2 regions of the Nocardia sp. NPDC056952 genome follow, and region 1 is predicted to be linked to the other one. Evidence: riboswitches for the same ligand, from Rfam matches in the RefSeq annotation. Region 1 holds a riboswitch; the other holds the start of a gene.
What was found. A riboswitch is a leader RNA that binds a small molecule or an ion and turns the genes downstream of it on or off. The one in region 1 is predicted to bind thiamine pyrophosphate.
Positions count from the first base shown of each region.

Region 2: linked by a shared signal. The riboswitch ahead of ACFTS5_RS07485 (TenA family protein) and the one ahead of thiC (phosphomethylpyrimidine synthase ThiC) in region 1 are both predicted to bind thiamine pyrophosphate.

Region 1 is NZ_JBHURA010000006.1:121,237-129,132, reverse strand. It holds gene ACFTS5_RS21705 (MMPL family transporter) at 1-1,602, shown strand, start outside; TPP riboswitch at 1,677-1,803, shown strand; gene thiC (phosphomethylpyrimidine synthase ThiC) at 1,796-3,439, shown strand; gene ACFTS5_RS21695 (hypothetical protein) at 3,596-3,790, shown strand; gene ACFTS5_RS21690 (thioesterase family protein) at 3,823-4,617, shown strand; gene ACFTS5_RS21685 (SRPBCC domain-containing protein) at 4,618-5,124, opposite strand; gene ACFTS5_RS21680 (ArsR/SmtB family transcription factor) at 5,141-5,470, opposite strand; gene ACFTS5_RS21675 (SRPBCC domain-containing protein) at 5,460-5,891, opposite strand; gene ACFTS5_RS21670 (MFS transporter) at 5,970-7,490, opposite strand; gene ACFTS5_RS21665 (TetR/AcrR family transcriptional regulator) at 7,638-7,896, opposite strand, start outside.
Region 2 is NZ_JBHURA010000002.1:70,056-77,951, forward strand. It holds gene ACFTS5_RS07460 (hypothetical protein) at 1-308, shown strand, start outside; gene ACFTS5_RS07465 (DUF3159 domain-containing protein) at 474-1,133, shown strand; gene ACFTS5_RS07470 (ABC transporter ATP-binding protein) at 1,080-1,919, opposite strand; gene ACFTS5_RS07475 (ABC transporter permease) at 1,912-2,751, opposite strand; gene ACFTS5_RS07480 (ABC transporter substrate-binding protein) at 2,729-3,751, opposite strand; gene ACFTS5_RS07485 (TenA family protein) at 3,748-4,455, opposite strand; TPP riboswitch at 4,446-4,542, opposite strand; gene gndA (NADP-dependent phosphogluconate dehydrogenase) at 4,708-6,153, shown strand; gene ACFTS5_RS07495 (alpha/beta fold hydrolase) at 6,474-7,682, shown strand; gene ACFTS5_RS07500 (TetR/AcrR family transcriptional regulator) at 7,696-7,896, opposite strand, start outside.

The sequences.
Region 1 (7,896 bases):
GGCATTCTGCGCGTGCTGACCGCGCTCACCGATGTATCGATCTTCGCGCTGAACATGACCACGGCACTCGGACTGGCGCTGGCGATCGACTACAGCCTGTTCATCGTCAGCCGATATCGCGAAGAGCTGACGGCGGGCTCCACCCCGGCGGCGGCGGTGACCCGTGCGATCCAGACCGCCGGTCGTACGGTCGTGTACTCGGCGCTGGTCGTCGCGCTCTCGCTGTCGGCGCTGCTGGTGTTCCCGCAGTACTTCTTCAAGTCGTTCGCCTACGCGGGCATCGCCGTGGTCGCCGCGGCCGCCGCGGCCGCGGTGATCGTGCTGCCCGCCCTGCTCGTTCTGGTGGGTGACCGCATCGATGCGGGCGACCTGCGCGCACCGATGCGCCGGCTGTTCCGGCTGACCCCGAGGACGGAGAAGGAACCGCGTCAGACCTTCTGGTACCACCTGGTCACCGCGGTGATGAAGCGTCCGTTGCCGATCGCGCTGGCCACCACCGCGTTCCTGCTGCTGCTCGGCTCGCCGTTCCTGGGTGTCCAGTTCGGCTACCCCGACGACCGGTCGCTGCCCACCGATGTCGCCAGTCGCGAAGTGGGCGACATCCTGCGTACCGAATTCGATGCCGACCTGGCCTCGAGCGCGACCATCGTGCTACCCGAATTCCGGGGCAGCACCGCCGAACTCGATACCTACGCCCGTGACCTGTCCAAGGTGCCCGACGTCCCGGCCGTGCTCAGCAGCGCGGCGGTGTACCGCAACGGGCTGCGGGTGGCCCCTGGCGTGCCCGAGATGACGGACCCGCAGCACGGCGCCTACCTGTCGGTCGCCACCACGGTCGACCCCTACTCCGACGCGGGTGGCAACCAGCTCGACACCCTGCGCGCCGTTCCCGCACCGTCGAAAGCCCTGATCACCGGCCCGGCCGCGCTGAACCAGGACTCGGTCAACGCGATCACCGGCAAACTGCCGCTGGCGGGCGCGCTGATCGCGCTCACCACGCTGGTGCTGCTGTTCCTGTTCACCGGCAGCGTGGTGCTGCCGGTGAAGGCGCTGATCCTCAACATCCTGTCGCTGGCGGCGACGTTCGGCGCGATGGTGTGGATCTTCCAGGAAGGCCATCTGTCGGGGCTGCTCGGCTTCACCGCGACCGGCACCCTCAACCTGGCCATGCCCATCCTCATGTTCAGCCTGGCGTTCGGCGCGTCCATGGACTACGAGGTCTTCCTGCTGTCGCGGATCCGCGAGGAATGGCTGGCCGGGCCCAAGACCACCGAGGGCAATACCGAGGCGGTCGCGATGGGCGTGGCCCGCACGGGACGCATCTTCACCGCCGCCGCGCTGCTGATGAGCATCGTGTTCCTCGGCGTCGCCAGCTCCGGCGTGTCGATGATGAAACTGTTCGGCCTCGGCTGCGCGCTGGCGGTGATCAGCGACGCGACCGTGATCCGCGGCCTGCTCGCCCCCGCGCTCATGCGAATGATGGGCACCTGGAACTGGTGGGCGCCGAAGCCACTGATGGTGCTGCACAGCAAGTTCGGGCTCGATGAAGCCGAGAACGACGCGCACGACGCGCCGAAACAGCTCGACTCGGCAGCGGTGTAGCGAGCCTCGCGCGCGATCCGTCCGGTCCATCCCCGGGCGGGTCGCGATCCGGGGCGGGTATCGTCGGCGGCGCACTTCACACCAACGGGGGCTCGCACCAGCGGGCTGAGAGGACGGCTAGCCCATATCGGGCGTTCAGGGCCGTCGACCGTATGAACCTGACCGGGTAATGCCGGCGTAGGGAGGAACAATCGTGGGCTCGAACACGTCTTCTGACAGGACGGTCGACACCGTCACCACCGGTCCGATCCAGGGCAGCGTCAAGCACTACCAGGAGGTAGACGGCCTGCGCATCCCGGTTCGCCGGATCAACCTCACCAACGGCGACCACTTCGATGTCTTCGACACCTCGGGGCCGTACACCGACGGCAACGCGGTGATCGACCTCGAAGCCGGGCTGCCGAAACTGCGCGACGAATGGGACTCCCCGACCGTCGACGGCCCGCCGACCCAGCTCGCCTGGGCTCGTCAGGGCATCATCACCCCCGAGATGCGGTTCATCGCCGCCCGCGAGGGGGTCTCGCCCGAACTGGTGCGCGAGGAGGTCGCGCTCGGTCGCGCGGTGATTCCGGCCAACCACAACCACCCGGAGCTGGAGCCGACCATCATCGGCAAGAAGTTCCTGGTCAAGATCAATGCCAATATCGGCAACTCGGCGGTGTCGTCGTCGATCGCCGAAGAGGTGGAGAAGATGGTGTGGGCCGCGCGCTGGGGCGCCGACACCATCATGGACCTGTCCACCGGCAAGAACATCCACGAGACCCGCGAGTGGATTCTGCGTAACTCCCCCGTCCCGATCGGCACCGTGCCGATCTATCAGGCGCTGGAGAAGGTGAACGGTGATCCCACCAAGCTCACCTGGGAGATGTACCGCGACACCGTGATCGAGCAGTGCGAGCAGGGCGTCGACTACATGACCGTGCACGCGGGCGTGCTGTTGCGCTACATCCCGCTCACCGCCAAGCGGGTCACCGGCATCGTCTCGCGCGGTGGCTCCATCATGGCCGCGTGGTGTCTGGCACATCACCAGGAATCGTTCCTGTACACGCACTTCCGTGAACTCTGCGAGATCCTGGCGCGCTACGACGTGACCTTCTCCCTCGGTGACGGCCTGCGTCCCGGCTCCATCGCCGACGCCAACGACGAGGCCCAGTTCGCCGAGCTGCGCACCCTCGGCGAACTCACCAAGATCGCGAAATCCTATGGCGTGCAGGTGATGATCGAAGGCCCCGGCCACGTGCCGATGCACAAGATCGTCGAGAACGTGAAGCTCGAGGAAGAGCTGTGCGAAGAGGCGCCGTTCTACACCCTCGGCCCGCTGGCCACCGATATCGCGCCCGCCTACGACCACATCACCTCGGCCATCGGCGCCGCGATCATCGCCCAGGCCGGCACCGCGATGCTCTGCTACGTCACCCCCAAGGAACATCTGGGCCTGCCCAACCGCGACGACGTCAAGGTCGGCGTGATCACCTACAAGATCGCCGCCCACGCCGCCGACCTCGCCAAGGGTCACCCGCACGCCCAGGACCGGGACAACGAATTGTCCAAGGCCCGTTTCGAATTCCGCTGGCACGACCAGTTCGCGCTCTCGCTGGATCCCGACACCGCCCGCGAGTACCACGACGAGACCATGCCCGCCGAGCCCGCCAAGACCGCCCACTTCTGCTCGATGTGCGGTCCGAAATTCTGCTCGATGCGCATCTCCGCCGACGTGCGCGAATACGCGGAGAAGCAGGGGCTCACCGATGTGGCCGCCATCGAGGCGGGCATGGCCGAGAAGTCCGCCGAGTTCGCCGACCACGGCAGCAAGGTGTACCTCCCGGTCGTCTCCTGACCCCGCTCCACCCTCGCCGACGCCCGTCCGATCTCCGCGATCGGGCGGGCGTCGTACGCGTGCACCCTGGATTTCGGGGCTTTCGCGCACCGTGGCGATCGGTAACGATTGGCAATCGTGTCGACCTACCGGCACGCCGAGCACTGGAGTGAATCAATGAAGCGCATCGTCGCCGGGGCCCTCGTGGCCGCCGCCCTGTCCCTCGCCGCCCCGCTCGGCACCGCCCAGGCCGCGTCCCTCCCGGTCGCCGACTCCGGTTCGTCGTCCATCGGCTGCACCTCCGACACGAGCCCGTGTGCCCTGCGCCCGCTGTTCGACCTGTTCACCGCCCTCTTGACGGGCAGCGCCTAGGCCACGAGGGCGCGCGGGGTAACGTCGGCCGGGTGGCCGATGCCTTCTACCGCCAAGACCCCGCGGACCCGAACCGGTACCTCTCGACCGAGCTGACCCGGGGCCCGTGGTCGCCGGACGCCCAGCACGCCGGACCGCCCTCCGCTCTGCTCGGGCATGTGATCGAGCGCTGCGAACCCCGGCCGGGATTCCAGGTCGGACGAGTCGCCGTCGAGATTCTCGGGCCGGTGCCGCTGGCTCCGCTCACCGCGCAGGCGAAGGTGGTGCGGTCGGGGCGCAGTGTCGAACTGATCGAGGCGACTTTGTCGTCGGAGCGCGGACCGGTGATGCAGGCCAACGCGTGGCGGCTCAAGCTCGCCGAGCCCGCCCTCGATCTGCCCGCCCAGTTCCTGCCGACCGGCACCAGGGCGCTGCCCGCGGAAACCGAGCCGGAGCAGTTTCCCTCCGATCAGGAGATCGGTTTCCACACCGGCATCGAATACCGATTCACCGCAGGCTCTTTCGCCGCACCTGGGCCCGCGATCTGCTGGATCCGGTTGAAGTATCCGATCGTCGCGGGGACCACCCCGAGCCCGCTGGAGCGCGCACTGGCCGCCGCCGATTCGGGAAACGGGGTCAGCGCGGTCCTCGACTGGTCGAAGTACCTGTTCATCAACACCGACCTCACCGTGACCCTGCATCGTCAGCCGGTCGGTGAGTGGGTGTGCCTGGACGCGGTGACCCATCCTCAGCCGCACGGCATCGGCCTCGCCGAATCCGCGCTGTTCGACGAGACCGGGCCGATCGGGCGCAGCACCCAGACGCTGCTCATCGCGCCCCGGGGCTGATCAGGGGCGCGGCTTCACCAAGTCGGCGTTGCCGTGCTTGAGCAGTTCCGACTCGCCGGTGCTCGTGCGCCGGAACGGGTCGCCTTCACCGGTGGTGAGCAGACCGCGCAGGCTGGTGGTGATGTAGGCGCCCCAGGCGTTGGAGCACACCTCGTAGCATTCCCCGGCCGGCACCAAACCCACATGGGTGAAACGGATTTCGGTTCCGTCGGCGTTCTCGGTGATGTCGAAGACGACGTCGGTGTCCTCCCATTCGCTGGTGTCGGCGATGAAGGACAGGTGCGAGTCGGTGACGTGCCAGACCAGGCGCTCGCCCGGAATCGACGTGGTGGTCGTCATGGTGCAGCGGTGCAGGCCGGGGACCTCGAAGAGGTAGCTGTCACCGACCGTGCCGGTGCTGCCCTCGATGGTCTCCGACCACCAGGCCCACACGTTGTTGATGGCCGCGAAGGCCTCGTCGGGAGTCTTGTCGACGGTGATGGTGGCGGTGAAGTCGTTGTCGCTCATTGCGTTTCCTTCCGGCTCAGCCGTCGAGATGCCGGCGGAGCGCGTCGAGTGGGCCGTCCCAGTCACGCGACAGGGCGGCCAGAAATTGTTGTGCCACGTGCATCGGGGCGGAATCGAGGCGGTAGCGCACGCGCCGCCGCTCCCCCGGTTCCGCGATCACCAGGCCCGCATCCGCGAGCAGGGCAAGGTGTTTGGCGATCGCCTGCCGGGTGATGGGCAGCCGATCGGCGAGGTCGGTCGCGGTGGCCGGACCGTGCGCGGCGAGTGCGGCGAGTACCGACCGCCTGCTCGGATCGGCCAGCGCGACGAAGACCCGTTCGGCGGTGGCCTCCAGCTCAGGCCGCATCGAGGTACTCGACGAGCTCGCCCAGCTCGCTCTTCCAGCCGCCGACATTGCCCTCGAACGCCTCCTTGTGCGCCTCGTCGGGCAGCTGGGCGAAGCCGGTCTCGGTGACTGTCAGCCGGGTGCCGTCGCCGACGGGCTCGAGGCTGAATTCGACGTAGGTGCGGCGCGGGTCGTCGTCGGGCAGTCCGTTGATCGGCCAGGTGTAGCCGAACACCGAGGGCTCCTCGACCCGCTCCACCCGCATGTCGGCGGCGAACCCTTCCTTCCAGGTCATTCGCATGTCCCCGCCCGGCCGCAGGTCGATCTCGGCGGTATTGCCGAACCAGCTCCCCAGCCCTTCCGCGGTGGTGATGGCCGCCCATACCTTGGCCGGCGGATGCGCGAGCTCGACAGTCCGGACGATCTGATCAGGGAATCCCATGATGCCTCCTCATATATTGCAACCGACTGGTTGCAACTCAGAGTATTGCAACCCTTAGGTTGCGTCAAGGGTGTGTCCTCAGTGGTCGCCGGCGACGCGGAAGCCTTTCGGGACCAGCCAGACCGTGCCGACAGCCACCACCGCGACGACGGCAGCCGAGATGTAGGACGTGGTGGTGAGGGCGACGTCGAAGGCATGACCGGCGGCATGGGCGAGTTCGTCGCGGGCGGGTTCGGGTAGGTCGGTGGCCACCTCGGCCGCACCGCCGATCGAACCGCTCGCCTGGTCCAGTTTGTCGGCGGGGACGGAAAGGCCCGTCATGTGCTGACTGAAGATCCTGGCGTGCAGGCTGCCGAGCAGGGCGACGCCGAAACCGACGCCGACCTCGTAGTTGGTCTCCTCCACCGCACCCGCCTGGCCCGCCCGGTCCGCGGGCACGGCGCCGACCAGCACCGCGGCCGCCGCGGTCACGGCCATACCGTCGCCGAGACCGAACGACACCAGCACCAGCGCGACCACCGGATAGGTGGTGGGTTCCGGACTCACCGCCAACAGCAGGAAGCCGAGGGCGACAGCGCCGAGGCCGAAACCGAGCACCGCGCGGACACCGAACTTCTCCATCAGAAACGGCGTGAGCAGGGAGGCGGTGAGCAGCGTGAGCGCGGCGGGCAACATCCGGATGCCCGCCTGCGACGGGCTGTAGCCGTGGACGTATTGCAGCCACAGTGAGATCAGGAACATGGCCGCGCCGATCGCCATCATGGCCAGCAGCGTCGCGACCGCCGCCGCGGTGAACGCGCCGTTGCGGAACAGCCGCACATCCAGCAGCGGGTCGGTGGCGGTGAGCTGACGTCGGGTGAACCAGGCCAGCGCGGCGATGCCGATCAGCAGAATCGCCCAGTCCACCTCGCTCGCTCCGCCTTTCGCGAGATGCTTGACACCCCACGCCAGACAGACGATGCCGGCCACCGACAGCGCGGCGGCGAACCAGTCCAGGCTCCCCGCCTGCGGCGCACGATATTCCGGCAACACCCACAGCCCCACCACCACCGTCACAACCACCACCGGCACGTTGAGCCAGAACGCCGACGACCACCCGAAGTGCTCGACGAGGAACCCACCGACGATGGGCCCCACCGTGGCGCCGACGCCGGCGACCGCCGCCCAGATCCCGATGGCCATGGTGCGTTCGCGCACGTCGGTGAAGATGTTGCGGATCAGCGACAGCGTCGACGGCATCACCATCGCACCGCCGACCCCGAGCAACACCCGGCCGCCGATCAACTGCGCCGCGCTCCCGGCGGTGGCCGCGACCACCGACGCGATGCCGAACAGCACGAACCCGCTGATGAACAACAACTTTCGCCCCACCCGATCACCGAGCGCGCCGGTGGTGATCAGCAACCCGCCGAGCACGAGCCCGTAGATGTCGATGATCCACAGCTGTTCCAGCGGCCCGACCTGCAAATCCTCGATCAGCGACGGCAGCGCCACGTTGAGAATCGTGGCATCCATCGCCACCAGCAACAGGCTGGCGCACAGCACCCCGAGCATCACCCAGCGCACCGACCCGTAGGACTCGTCCCGCGCTTCGCTCACCCTGGCCACCTCCCCGGCCGCTCGGCCCTCGACGTCCGTTGACGACAAGCTACCCACAACAGTGGCGCCCGCCCGGCAACGCTCGCGGCAGGTCCGGCCGCGATCCGAGCACGCGAAGGCCGACGCGGGCCGATCACCGACGGGTGCTCAGCCGGGCAGGACCGCCTCGATGAGGGCGCGCGCGGCGCGGCCCGTGCGTTCCCGGTCGCCCGTGATCACACGGTCCTGGATGATGCCGCGCAGTCCGGAGACCAGCAGCGTGGACACCACCTCGGGATCCTCGGCCAGTCCGGTCCGGCGCAGCGCGGCGGCGAGTTCGGTGACAAAGGTGGCGATCGCGGCGTTGGCGTAGTCCTGGTACGGCGAGCCTGGGGCACACGCGGCACCGAGCACCTGCAGCAGCACC
Region 2 (7,896 bases), on a different contig from region 1:
ATGCGGACTACACGACCGAACTGACCGACGAGGACGTGTTCTCCATCGGGGCAGACGGCGGCGGCAACCTCTACGTCGTGCTCACCACCGGTCAGGTCGCGGTGTGGTTTCACGAGGAAGAGGTCCTCGAGGGCGGGACCCGCTTCGACAACCTCGACGTCTTCCTCTGGTCGTATGTGCGCTACCGCGCGGTGCGTGCGGGCAAGCTCGCCCTGTCGGAGGTCGAGGCCGACTTCACCGCGCTCGGCCAGGACGGCGCGCTCGCCGAGGACCTCGGGTTGCTGAGCCTGATGGAACCCCTGCGCTGAGCACGCGGGCGATCCCGGGCCGGCTGTCGTGACAGATGTCATGTCGCATCCATGAGGGTGTCATCGGAAAAGGTGGTGGCGCGCACTGGCTTCCGACGTTCGCGGCGACGAACGTTGGAGCTGTGCCTAGCACACACCTTTTCGCGCAACCGCTTGGAGAGCACGATGATTCAGCCCGAATCCCACCGCGACGTCGACGAGTCCGCCGCCTCGCGGGTATCGACGGCCGACCCTACGCAGCGGCTGGTCGACCAACTCGGCGGCACCACAGGAATGATCTACACGGCGATACCGATCATCGCGTTCGTCGTGGCGAATGCGCTGGTGGCACTACCGATTGCCATCGGGTCCGCCGTCACCGTCGCGGTGGCGATCATGGGAGGTCGGATCGTCCGCGGTGAGCCGGCCGTCCAGGCGAGCGGCGGGCTCGTCGGAGTCGTCGTCGCCGGTGGTGTCGCCGCGTGGACCGGGTCGGCAGGCGGATTCTTCCTGGTCGGCATCTGGGCCAGTCTGGCCGGCGCCGTTGTCGCACTCGTCTCGCTGCTGGCACGCCGACCACTGACCGGGGTGCTGTGGAACATGCTGCACGGCAACGAGTTCGCCTGGCGGCAGGACCGCCCGTCACTGCGCGGGCACGATATCGCCACCCTCGCCCTCGCCGCGGTGTTCACGGCACGCTACTTCGTCCAGGACTGGCTCTACGACATCGATGCCGCCGGTTGGCTGGCCACCGCCAAGATCCTCATGGGAACCCCGCTGCTGGCGCTGGCGCTAGTGGTCGTCGTCTGGGCGTTTCGTCGCTCGACCCAGCGACTGCTCGAGTGAGCGACGCGACTCCTCGTGCAGGATCGCGAGAAGTTCTTCCTCCAGCGCGACGAATTCAGGGGCGGTGATCATGGACAACCCGCGCGGGCGCGGCAGATCGATACGCAGTTCGCGGCGCACGGTGGCCGGACGCGCCGACAGCACGATCACCCGGTCCGACAGGTACACCGCCTCACGGACATCGTGGGTGATCATCAGGACCATCCACCGGTAGCGCTGCCAGACCTCTTGCAACCACGCCTGCATCTCGGTGCGAGTCAGCGAGTCGAGTGCGCCGAAGGGTTCGTCGAGCAACAGCAACTCGCGCTCCTGGACGACGGTGCGCAGCAGTGCGGCCCGCTGCCGCATCCCGCCCGACAGCTGGGACGGGCGGGCATCCTCGAAACCGGACAGGCCGAATACCGGGAACAGTTCGCGAGCGCGGCGTCTGGCCTCTGATTTCGGGACACCCTGCACGCGCAAACCGAGGATGGTGTTGTCGAGGATGGTTCGCCACGGGAACAGCAGGTCTTTCTGCGGCATGTAGGCGCAGTGCGACGCGGTGTCCTCGCCGTCGGCCGCACGGAAGCCGACGTTGCCGGAGTCGGGGGATTCGAGTCCGGCCAGCATGTTGAACACCGTGCTCTTGCCGCAGCCGCTGGGGCCGATGACCGTGACGAACTCGCCCGATCGGACCGTGAACGACACCCCGCCCAACACCTCGAGACCAGGGCTGCCACGACCGGGCTGGGGGAACGACTTGGTGATTTGGTCGACGACGATCCGGTCGCTCGCTGCGTCAGTCACGCCGGCTCCTGTTCTCCGCGCGCGCCCACGGCGCGACCAGGCGCTCGACCGCGAACGTCGTCAGGTAGAGCGCGATACTCAGCAACGCGGTCACCAAGACCGCCGCCAGCACCAGATCGGTGCGGAACGAATTCTTCTGCAGGCTCATGTAGATGCCGAGACCGACACTGGCGCCGACATATTCGGCGAACACCGCACCGACGACCGCGTAGGTGATCGCGATCCGCAACGAGGTGAAGAATCGCGGCAGCGCGGAGGGCAGCCGCACATACCGGAACTCCTGCACGCGGGACGCGCCCATACTGCGTAGCAGCGCGCCCGCGTCACGGTCTGCCGCGGCGAACCCTTCGATCAGGCCGATGGCCATCGGGAAGAAGGTGACCAGTGCGACCACCAGGATCTTCGGCAGGAGACCGAACCCGAACCAGATGATCATCAACGGTGCGATCGCGACGATCGGCACGGTCTGCGACGCCACGAACAACGGCACCAGCGCGCGTCGCAGCCAGGGCGAGAAGTCGACGACCACCGCCAGTATCCATGCCGCGCTCAGCGAGACCGCGAAACCGATCAGCGTCACCTGCAAGGTGGCGGCCGCGTGGGTAGCGATCTCGTCGCGATGCGCCCAGCCCTGCTCGACCACACGCACCGGCGAGGGCAGCACCTGCGGACGCACACCGCTGGTGATGACATAGATCTGCCACACGGCCACGAGGACCGCCACCGTGACGATCGATGGCACCGCCCACCGGATCCCTGTCCAGCGACCGGCCCGGTCGCTGGACAGGGCTTGCGCGTCTACGGACCGGTCACGGGTTGGCAAGGTAGTCATCGGTGAAATACGTCGACCAGTCGGGCTCGGTGGTCAGTGGTTTACCGTCGGGCCCGTTGAGCAGGCCGCTGCGGTACAGGAATCGGGAATTCGCTGACCACTGCTCCACGGTCTGGGTACCGACTCGGCCGTTCGGGTCCTTCATGAACTGGTCGGCCAGCATTCGCTGACTGTCGAAGACCAGCTTCTCGTCGTTGAACGCGCCCGGGTTGGCGTCGATGAGGTCCTGGGCGGCGGCGTCCGGGTTGTCCGCGGCGAACTGGTAGCCCCGTTGCAGGGCCTGGACGAACTTCTTCGCGCGGTCGGGGTTCTCGGCGAGCCAGCCTTCGTTGGCGTCGATCACGATGGCGTAGGAGTCGGGGAATCCGAAATCGGTGTAGCGGAAGTACTTCATCGGAGTGCCGTGGTGTTCGGCCTCGATGCCCTCCCACGCCAGATACGAGACGGTGAAGTCCGCTTTCCCGGAGTAGACGGCCTCGTACGCCGACGATCCCAGCATGACGGAGGTGAATTCGCCGGTGCCGCCGTCGTTGCGGATGACCTGCGCGAGTGACTCCTTCTCACCCGGGTCACCGAAACCGGCGTAGGTCTTGCCGTCCAGATTCTTCGGGCTCGCGAGGTCGGCACGGTCGGCGCGCACACCGATCCCGGTCGCCCAGTGCTGCAGGGGCGCGAGCACCGACTGGATGCGAGCACCCGAGGCGCGGGCGAACGTCGACGAATTGTGGGTACTGATCCCGAATTCGGCGTTCCCGGCATCGACCACCGTGTCGACCGAGGTGTTGTTGTAGGGCAGCACCTGCACATCCAGGCCGGCGTCGGCGAAGTAGCCGCGCTGCAATGCGACGTACAGTCCGGAGTGATTGGTGTTGGGCGTCCAGTCCAGCGCGAAGCGGATGGTCTGGTCGGAGCCGCCGCCCGAACCGCAGGCGGTGACCAGCGACAGGGTCGCAACGGTGGTTGCCATGACCGCGAGTGCGCGGCGCAGCCGCCCGCTCATGCGGCAGGCCAGGGCTGCGGGTGCAGGGCGGTGTCCCAGAACATCAGCTCATAGCGCACGGCGAGGATGAATGCCTTCTCCATCGCCGCCCGCTCACGCTCGGTCGCCGACTCGGCAGCGGCGTCGACCAGCGATCGCGCCGTGGCCGCGGCCTGCTGGAACTCTTCCGCGCCGTAGGTGGTGACCCACTGCGCGTACGGGTGGGCGGCGTCGGCGGCGATCACCTTCGCGGCACTCTCGGCCAGGCCGCGTCCCACGTCGGCATAGATCCAGAAACAGGGCAGCGCGGCCGCCGCCGCGACCGCGTAGGACTCGGTCGCCGCGGCCGCGATCAAGTAGGAGACATAGGCCAGGCAGGTCTGGGAATGCTCCGGCTCGCCCTGCCGCGGGGGCAGGGCTCCGCCGGTGAGCATCTGGTCGTGCATGGCCGACTCGACAGCGGCGGCGTTCGCGGACGAGGTCGCCCAGAAAGCCGCGGTCTGCGGGTCCGGCGACTTGGCGGCGAGAATCGCCAGCGCCTTCGAGTACCCGGTCAGATACAGCGAATCCTGTTCGATGTAGGTCCGGAACACCTCGAGCGGCAAGGTGCCCTCGCCGAGGTGCCGCAGGAATTCCAGCTCATCGATCGCGCTCCGCAGGACCTTGGTGCGGTCCCAGAGGTGATCGGTGAACAGGCCGGTATTTGTGGTGTGGGCGTGCAACACCGTGACATCCCTTCGTCAGCATTACCTGAACAGGTTCAGCGGGTCTGTTCTCAGCCTCGCGGTCGCGAGACACCCCGTGTCAGAACTCGACCGACACTAGCAGCGACCGCCGACACGCGGGCCGGGCCCGGTTCGCCGTGTAGCCCCGGTCACGGTGGTAGGTGTTCGGCGGCGAACCGGCACCCAGTAACTTGCCTGCCAAGGAGTTCGTCTTCCGCACCCATCGAATCGCCGAACGAAGAGAGCTGATCAATGTCGACCTCTACCGCGCGTGCGCACATCGGTGTCACCGGCCTGGCAGTGATGGGCAGCAACATCGCCCGCAACTTCGCCAAGCACGGCTACACCGTCGCGCTGCACAACCGCTCCGTGGCCAAGACCGACGCGCTGCTCGCCGAACACGGCGGTGACGGCGACTTCGTCCGCACCGAGACCGTGGAGGAGTTCGTCGCGGCGCTCGAGAAGCCGCGACGGGTGCTGATCATGGTCAAGGCGGGCGAGGCCACCGACACCGTCATCGAGGAGCTGGCTGCCGTGATGGAGCCGGGCGACATCATCATCGACGGCGGCAACGCCCTCTACACCGACACGATTCGCCGCGAGGCCGCCATGGCCGAACGTGGCCTCAACTTCGTCGGGGCAGGCATCTCGGGTGGTGAGGAAGGCGCGCTCAACGGTCCCGCGATCATGCCGGGCGGGCCCAAGGAATCCTACGAATCGCTCGGCCCGCTGCTCGAGTCGATCGCGGCGCAGGTCGACGGCACGCCGTGCTGTACCCACATCGGCCCCGACGGTTCCGGACACTTCGTCAAGATGGTGCACAACGGCATCGAATACGCCGATATGCAGCTGATCGGTGAGGCTTACAACCTGTTCCGTGACGCGCTCGGTTTCGACGCCGGGCAGATCGCGGACGTGTTCACACAGTGGAATTCCGGGGACCTGGAGAGCTACCTGGTCGAGATCACCGCGCAGGTGCTCGCGCAGGTCGACGCGAAGACCGGCAAGCCGCTGGTCGACGTGATCGTCGACGCCGCCGAGCAGAAGGGCACCGGCCGCTGGACGGTCAAGTCCGCGCTCGATCTCGGTGTGCCGGTGACCGGCATCGCGGAGGCGGTCTTCGCCAGGGCGCTGTCGGGTTCGCGTGCCCAGCGCAAAGCCGCGGTGGGTCTCGCCTCGGGCACGCTCGCCGACAAGCCCACCGATGTCGAGCAGTTCACCGAGGACATCCGGCAGGCGCTGTACGCGTCCAAGGTCGTCGCCTACGCACAGGGCTTCGACCAGATCGCCGCGGGCAGCGCCGAGTACGGCTGGGATCTGCACCCCGGCGATCTGGCGACGATCTGGCGCGGCGGCTGCATCATCCGGGCCCGGTTCCTGAACCGGATCAAGGAAGCCTACGAGCAGGACCCCGCCCTGCCGAGCCTGATCCTCGCGCCGTACTTCCGCGAGGCCATCGAGACCGCGATCGACAGCTGGCGGCGCGTGGTGTCCACCGCCACCCTGCTCGGTATCCCGGTCCCGGCGTTCGCGTCGTCGCTGTCGTACTACGACGCACTGCGCGCAGAGCGCCTGCCCGCCGCGCTGACCCAGGGCCAGCGTGACTTCTTCGGCGCACACACCTACGAGCGCATCGACGCCGACGGCAAGTTCCACACTCTGTGGAGCGGTGACCGCAGCGAGGTCGTCGCGGACTGAGCTCTGGCTGCCGGTGTGGTGAATCTCGGGGTCGGCCAAGGGACACCGAGGATTGACCCGCTGATGGTTTGTCGCTGATGATGGTCGTGGGACCAGGGCGGCAACCCGCCCCGCGTCACTGATACGTCCCGGATCGGGACGCAGGACGCGGGGCGGGTGTCGACCCGAATTCCGCAGTCTGCGACGGAACCACGTCGTTCCCGAAGTTCGCCGAGGAGCGTCATGAATGCGACTGATCCTGCTGTGCGCAAGGACAATCCGCGACCGAACGGTGTGCTCACGGACAGCGGTGGCCTCGGTTGCCGGCGATCGGTTCGCTCATGACCGACGTGAGCATCAGCCTGGGAGATGTCACCTTGCGCGGCACCGTGACCGGCGCGGGCCCGACGGTGCTCCTGCTCCACGCGGGAGGCGAGCATCGCGGCGTGTGGGCTCCGGTCGCATCGCAGATCGCCGCGGCCGGCTTCCGGACGGTCGCCTTCGATCTGCGAGGACACGGCGACAGCACCGGCGAGGCGAGAGTCCTCCGGGCGGTTGCCGATGACGTGGCCGAAATGGTGCGGCGCGAGCCGGCACCGCTCGTTGTGGTGGGCGCCTCCGTCGGCGGGCTCGCTGCCGTCGCCGCCCTCGGCGAACCGGATATTGCGCGTCGTGTGGCCGGTCTGATCCTTGTCGATGTGGTGCCGAATTCCGATCCGGATCGGGTACGCGCCTGGCTCGGTGAGATAGGTCTTCGCGATCAACGCACGGAACTGGTGGAAGACAGCCTCGCGGCGGGGCCTGCGCTGCATGCGACGGCCGTCGGATCCGAGGCGCCGATGCTGCTCGTGCGCGGCGGACGGTCGCCGCTCACCGACGCCGAAGTGGATCGGTTTCTCGCCGATCGTCGTGTCACGGTTACCTGTGTGCCGGATGCCGGACATCTCGTCGCCCGGGAGGCTCCCGACGAGCTCGCGCGCATCGTCTCGGAGCACGCCGGCACCTGGCTCGCTACCGCCCACGCTGTTCAGAGCGCATTCGACCTACAGCGGGTTCTCGGTGCCGAAGAGATCGAACACCCCGGAGGAACTCTGCACGCTCACCTGCGCCGGGTCCATGCCCTCGTGGTCGAATGGAACGCCACGCCGCGAACCCGTCTGGCCGCGATCTGCCACGCGTCCTATGGCACGGACGGATTCGCTGTCGAGCTCCTGCCGACGACCGATCGGCCGCGGCTCGCGAACGTGATCGGGCACGACGCCGAGGATCTGGTCTATCTCTACGGCAAGTGCGACCGCGAACGGACATACCGCGACCTCGGGCGAGAGCCGCTGTCGGTGATCGACCGCTTCACCGGCACTTGCACGCTGGTCCAGGGTGCTGAACTGCATGATTTCGCGGTGCTGACGATTGCCAACGAGCTCGATGTCGCACGCCACGCGCACTTGCCGCCATCCGCGCGGACCGGGATCCGAAGCCTTGTCCTCGCGCTGGCGAATTACGCGCCCGACGAGGCGGCACGAGCACTCGCGGACGAGGCGCTCGCCTGAACGTGTGGCCGCATCACGGACCGCCGGGTTCGGATGCGGTCAGGGCCGGTCGGTAGGCGGCCAGGAAAAGATCTATCGCTGCGTCGGGCGTGTTCGCCGATGCTGCTGTGGCATCGAGTATTCGGGCGTTCAGCGGTGCGCCCACGACCAGCCAGGTGAGCTGTTCGGCAGCGGTCTGGGGGTCGGGGATCGCGAGCATGTCGCGTGCGTCGAG